2 linked regions of the Caballeronia sp. TF1N1 genome follow. Each later gene encodes a partner of the first gene's protein in a complex. Links are inferred from orthologs where the notes say so. Each region holds a gene or a part of one and is shown on either strand. Other genes may lie near its edges.

The links.
Region 2: the proteins of dsbD (region 1) and LDZ28_RS11865 are in contact, whole or in part, in a crystal structure (PDB 1JZD), measured with the Escherichia coli proteins. The link is inferred for Caballeronia sp. TF1N1 from one-to-one orthologs.

Annotation. Positions count from the first base shown.
Region 1 is NZ_CP084626.1:2,656,519-2,659,812, forward strand. What follows is about bases 320-3,294. They hold dsbD (protein-disulfide reductase DsbD), read right to left. Parts: upstream 2,739-3,294; coding sequence 900-2,738; downstream 320-899. Other genes in these bases: hemB (porphobilinogen synthase), read left to right, coding at 320-863; cutA (divalent-cation tolerance protein CutA), read right to left, coding at 2,731-3,063; rplQ (50S ribosomal protein L17), read right to left, coding at 3,213-3,294. In the rest of the region: more of hemB, read left to right, coding at 1-319. UniProt on the Escherichia coli protein: Required to facilitate the formation of correct disulfide bonds in some periplasmic proteins and for the assembly of the periplasmic c-type cytochromes.
Region 2 is NZ_CP084626.1:2,550,750-2,553,850, forward strand. Bases 104-2,885 are described here. They hold LDZ28_RS11865 (DsbC family protein), read right to left. Parts: upstream 1,970-2,885; coding sequence 1,238-1,969; downstream 104-1,237. Other genes in these bases: LDZ28_RS11860 (M61 family metallopeptidase), read right to left, coding at 104-1,139; LDZ28_RS11870 (UbiH/UbiF family hydroxylase), read right to left, coding at 2,000-2,885. Outside these bases: more of LDZ28_RS11860, read right to left, coding at 1-103; more of LDZ28_RS11870, read right to left, coding at 2,886-3,101. UniProt on the Escherichia coli protein: Acts as a disulfide isomerase, interacting with incorrectly folded proteins to correct non-native disulfide bonds.

The sequences.
Region 1 (3,294 bases):
ATGCCGTGCCGTCGATGCCCGGCGTCGAGCGCACGTCCGTCGACTTGTTGATGAGCGTGGCCGAGCAGTGCGTCGAACTGGGCGTGCCCGTGATCTCGCTCTTTCCGGCAATCGAGCCGTCGCTGAAAACACCGGATGGACGCGAGGCGATCAATCCCGAAGGTCTGATTCCGCGTGCCGTGCGCGAACTGAAGAAGAACTTCCCGACGCTCGGCGTGCTCACCGATGTCGCGCTCGACCCGTACACGAGTCACGGCCAGGACGGCGTGCTCGACGAAGAAGGCTACGTGAAGAACGACGAGACGAGCGAGATTCTCGTCGATCAGGCGCGCACCCAGGCAGAAGCAGGCGTGGATATCGTGGCGCCGTCGGACATGATGGACGGGCGCATCGGCGCCATTCGCGAGATGCTGGAAAGCGACGGCCACATCCACACGCGCATCATGGCTTACGCGGCGAAATTCGCGTCGGCGTTCTACGGCCCGTTCCGCGATGCCGTCGGCTCCGCCGCGAATCTCGGCAAGGGCAACAAGATGACGTATCAAATGGACCCGGCGAACTCTGATGAAGCGATGCGCGAAGTGCGCATGGACATCGAGGAAGGCGCGGACATGGTGATGGTCAAGCCCGGCATGCCGTATCTCGACATCGTGCGGCGCGTGAAGGACGAGTTCCGCTTTCCGACGTACGCCTATCAGGTGAGCGGCGAGTACGCGATGATCAAGGCCGCCGCGCAAAACGGCTGGCTCGATCACGACAAGACGATGATGGAAGCGCTGCTCGCGTTCAAACGCGCGGGCGCGGATGGCGTCTTGACCTATTTCGCGCTGGATGCCGCGAAGATTTTGCGGGCGTCGAAGTAAGTCGTTTCAGGGCGGTGCGCAATGCATCGCCCTTCGTCATCCGTTCGCCGGATTGACTTTATCGAGGCTTTTCAAAAACGTATCCGCGGATTCATAGCCAACCACGCGCGCGACCTCGTTGCCTTGCGCATCGAAAAAGATGATGCCGGGCGGGCCGAACAGCTTGAAGCGCTTGAGCAAGGTCTGATCATCGGTGTTGTTCGCGGTCACGTCCGCACGCAACAGATTGAGTTGCGCGAGACGCGCCTGAACGCGGGCGTCGGAGAAAGTCAGGTTCTCCATTTCCTTGCAGGACACGCACCAGTCGGCGTAAAAGTCGAGCATGGCGGGACGTGCCGCCGATTTCACCGCCGAATCCAGTTCCGTCGATGACTTGACCGGCGCGAAGATCGGCCCCGATGCTCGTGCCGTCGCGCCTGCATTGCTGCCGCCGCGCGCGGCTAGTACGGCTAGCGGGCGCAACGCATCCGTCGATCCCGCCGCAAGACCGACCAGCAACGCCGCCGCCCAGATGGCAAACGCGGCGCCCAGGCCGCGCCCCAGCCGCTTCCAGACGTTGACCGGCGCGATCGCGCCCGAAGCAAATAGGCCGAGCGATGCCGCCGCGACCAGCAGCCAAAGCGCGGCGAGCAACATTTGCGCGATGCCACCGATGACTGGCCACACGATCCACAAAGCGGCCGCAAGCAACGCGACGCCGAAAAACACCTTTACGCCGTCCATCCAGGCGCCCGCTCGCGGCAGCACCGACCCCGCGCCGAGACCGATGATCAGCAACGGCACACCAAGCCCGATACCCATGGCGAACAGCGCGGCCCCGCCGAGCACGGCGTTGCCCGTGTGCGCGACAAACGCGAGCACGGCGAAAAGCGGCGCGGTCATGCACGCGCCGACGACGAGCGCCGACAAGGCGCCCATCACGGCGACCGCCGCGAACTTACCGCCGCCGCGTTTCTGAGACGCCTCGTTGACGCCGCTTTGCCAGCGCTCCGGCAACGCGATATCGACTCCCGAGATCAGCGCGATCGCGAAAACCGCGAGCAGGATGCCGAACGCGCCCAGCACCCACGGGTTTTGCAGCCACGCGCCGAGGCTCTGACCGACGAGCGCCGCGGCAATCCCAAGCGCGGTATAGACAAGCGCCATGCCGACGACGTAGGACACCGACAGCGCAAAGCCACGCGTGCGCGTGACGCGCGCACCTTCGCCGACGATGATCGCGGAAAGAATCGGGATCATCGGATACGAGCAAGGCAACAAGCTCAACACCATGCCCGCCAGAAAGTACAAGCCGACCACAGCGAAGAAGCCGCCGCCTTCGAGCATCGACTGCGCGTAGTCGGCGCTCGTCGCGCGTTCGAACCAGGATTGGGACGACGCAGTGTTTGTCGCTGGAGACGTCGCAGAACCGGCACCCGCAGCTTGCAACGCGTCGCCCTTGACGCGATAAACGCGCTCCATCGGCGGATAGCAGATGCCCTGATCCGCGCAACCTTGCGACGTAACCGATAGCTCGAACGGCCCCTTTGCCTGAGTCACCGGGATGCGGATGAGTAGTTCGCCGCGATAGGTTTCGACGTCCTTGTTGAATGTCTGGTCGAAATGAACCTTGCCGGCGGGCAGTTGCGCCGCGCCGATAATTGCCTCGCCGCTTTTGACCGCGAAGGCAAAGCGCTCGCGATACATGTAGTAGCCGTCGGCGATCTTATAACGCACGTCCACTTCACCCGGCTGTTCGGACGCACTGAACTTGAAGGCGACGGCGGGATCGAGGAAGTCGTCCGCGGCGTGCGCGGCGTTTATCGCCAAAGGCAGAAAGGCGAGCGTCGCGGCCATCATCAGCCAACGCAAAACGAGACGAGGAAGATCAAACATGAAGAGGACGCTGCGTTTCTGCATTGACCCATTGTCCATATCCCGGCGATGCATCGGCCTGCCAGACAAGAGTTTCGGGCGTTTCATAAGGATGCGCCGCCGCGACGAAGCGCTGCAATTCGGCGCTGCACGCAAGGCTCGTCTTGAAGAGCAACTGCACTTCCCGCGATGTCTCCAGTGCGCCCTTCCAGTGATATTGCGATTGCACTTCGCCGAGTCTCGTCACGCACGCAGCCAGGCGCGCCTCGAGCACCGCTTGCGCCAACGTGTCGGCAGCGTGTGCATCGGGAACGGTGGTCAGCATAAGGACGACAGGGACATTCACTTCGGGCTCCGGTGCGGCGCGGCACGTGAGACTTGTGGATCGGGCCTTATCGTAGCACTCCGCTCACTTCGACGACCGCAACGACTCCGAAGCCCACAATGCAAAAAGGCCAAGCTACGCTTGACCTTTTCGTTCACCACCAACCGAATTTATTCAGCTTCCTGAACTTCTTCGGTTTCTTCGACTTCCGGGCGGTCCATCAGTTGAACCAGCGCCATCGGTGCGTTGTCG
Region 2 (3,101 bases), 110 kb from region 1 along the record:
TACTTCACCCATGCGTCGAACGAACTCTGCGCCACCGACTGCTTGAGCCGCCCGCTTCCGCGCAACACGCCGCCGATGGTCTTACCGAGCATCGAGAAGTAATCGCTCGCGGAAATAAGGCCGGTGCGCACAAGGATCAGGTCGTCGTAATACGACGTGAAGCCTTCGAAGAGCCACAAAAGCGACGTGTAATTTTCCTGCGACAGATCGTACGGCGCGAACGCCGCCGGCTTGATGCGCTTTACGTTCCACGTATGGAAGTATTCGTGGCTGCAGAGGCCAAGATAGGTGCGATAACCTTCGCTGACTTCGGGTCGGCCAAGCACCGGCAAGTCGCCGCGATTGCAGATCAGCGCCGTGGATGCGCGATGTTCCAGCCCGCCGTAACCATCGCTGACGGCGACCGTCATGAACACGTAGCGATCCACCGGCGCTTTCTTCGTGCGCGGTTCGAAGAGCGCGATCTGCGCTTCGCACACGCGTTTGAGGTCCGCCGCGAGCCGGTTCATGTCGAGCCCGATCACGCGTCCCGAAATCACGATGTCGTGCTTCACGCCATGCGCGGTGAAACCGCCGAGCGCGAATTCGCCGATCGTCACCGGATGATCGACGAGTTCGTCGTAATTCGCGGCCTCGTACGCGCCGAAACCATGGCGCTTCGTGCCACGCGCTTCGGCAAGCGCCGTGGCGACGCGCCAGTTGCGCAGCGCTCCGCCCTGCGGCGCTTGAATATCGACGATACACGGCGCAGCCGACTGCCCCTCCACCGCGAGAAACACGCTCGTGCCGTTGAAGAAGCCGACGCTGTCATCCAGATGCGCGGCGCGTACCGACATGTCCCACGCGTACACCTCGTAACGCAGCGTGATGGGGCCATCCGCCGGCGCGGCTTGCCACGCGTGCTTGTCGATTTTTTCGATACCGATCTTGCGCCCTGCCGCGTTGAACGCCTGCAACGTGACGATATTGCGCGCGAATTCGCGAATCATGTAGCTGCCCGGAATCCACACCGGCAGCATGAAGCGTTGTCCCGCCGGGTCCGGCGCGGCGACCGTGAGCGTGACTTCGAAGATATGCGCGGCCGGGTTCTTCGGAACGATGCTGTAGCGCACCGGTCGATCGAGCGTAGTCGTTGCCATGTCGTGTCCTTTGTTCTTGTTGTGGGCGCGCGGTCGGTGCGCCTTTGAAACCAAAAGAGGCGCCTCTCATGCGCCTCTCGTCGTGGGTTCGGGCCGCCTCAATGCGCGGTCGAAAGTTCCTTCTCCAGCCGGTCGGCGGGAACGGCGCCTGGCAGACGGCGGCCGTCCGCGAGGAACACGGTCGGCGTGCCGCTCACGTTCATCGTGTGGCCGAGCTTCAGGTTCTTGTCGATGGCGGTGGTGTCGCACGAGGCGGCCGTGGTCGGCGCCTTGCGGTCCAGCATCCAGCCTTCCCAGCTCATCGCGCGATCTTTCGAGCACCAGATCGACTTCGACTTCGCGGTCGAATCCGGCGAGAGCACGGGATACAGGAACGTGTACACGGTGACGTTATCGATGGACTTCAAGGTCGATTCGAGTTGCTTGCAATACGGGCAATTCGGGTCCGAGAACACCGCGATCTTGCGGCTGCCGTTGCCCTTCACCACTTTCACCGCGTTCTCGAAAGGCAGCTTCGCGAAGTCGATCTTGTTGGTCTCGGAGAGCCGCGCTTCCGTGAGATTCTTGCTGCTGCGCGTATCGACGAGATCGCCGATCAGCACGTAGTTGCCGGTGGCGTCGGTATAGACGATCTGCGAGCCGAGGTTCACTTCATAGAGCCCTGGAATGGGCGTCTTGTCGACACTCTTGATGTTCGCGTCGCCCATGCGCGATTCGAGCGTGGACTTGATCTTGTCGGTGGTCTGGTCGGCCTGCGCCGTACAGCCGAGACCAAGCGTCACGGCGAGTGCCGCGGCCGCTGCGAGTGCCGTTCGAAGTGTGCGTTTCATGTTCTTTTCCTGTATGTGCCTGGCGTGTCTTTAACCGAGCGCGGCCGAAACCAGCCAGCGCTTGACGAGTGGCTGCGCGCCCACGAGCGCCATGCCGGTATTGCGAACCGCGCGCGCAAGCGTGCCCGGCACCGAGAAAAGCCGTTGCAAGCCGTCTGTCGCCAACATGAGTTTTTGTATGTCTTCGCGGCGCGCGCGTTCGTAGCGGCGCAGCAAAATGGGATCGCCAAGATTGCGAAAACCTTCTTTATTGGCGATGACATCCGCGAGCGCGGCGACATCGCGCAAACCGAGGTTCATGCCTTGCCCGGCTAGCGGATGAATCAGATGCGCGGCGTCGCCGATAAGCGCGACACGTGGCGCGATCAGCTTGTCGACCGTTTGCAACGCGAGCGGGAAGCCTTGCGCGGGCGTCACGCATTCGAGCGTGCCGAGCATGTTTTGCGTGGCCTGTTCGACTTGTGCCGCGAGTTGCGCGGGATCGAGCGCGAGGAGTTCGTCGGCGTGTTCGGTGCGCGCGGACCAGACGAGTGAGACGTGATCGCCCGGCAGCGGCAGCAGCGCGATGATTTCCGAGTCGCGGAACCATTGGTAAGCGGTCTCGCCGTGTGGCCGCTCCGCCTTGAAATTCGCGACCACGCCCGTCTGCCGATAATCGCGCCGGTCGACCTTCGCGCCCATTTGCGCGCGCACCCAAGAATGCGCGCCATCCGCGCCGACGATCAGATCCGCTTCGAGCGTCTCGCCGCTTGCAAGCGTGACGTGCGCGGCATCGTCCTCGACCGTCATGCCCTGCGCGCGCGATTCGAACCACGACAGACTCGGCTGGAAGCGCAGCGCGGCGTCGAGCGACTGTTCGATCAGATTCGACTCGACGATCCACGCGAGCTGCGGCACCGAGGCCTGGAACGCGGAGAAGTGCAGTTCCGCGTGCGTGTCGCCGAACACGCGCATGTCGAAGACGGGCCCGAGCCGCGTGCGATCGAGCGCTTGCCAGACGCGCAGCCGTTCGAGCAGCGTCTGCGAACTCGACGAGAGCGCGTAGATGCGCGAATCGAACGCGGCGCCCGCGGGCAAGGCGGCGGCTTGCGGCGCGAGCAACGCGGTGCGCAAGCCGGATTGCGCGAGCGCG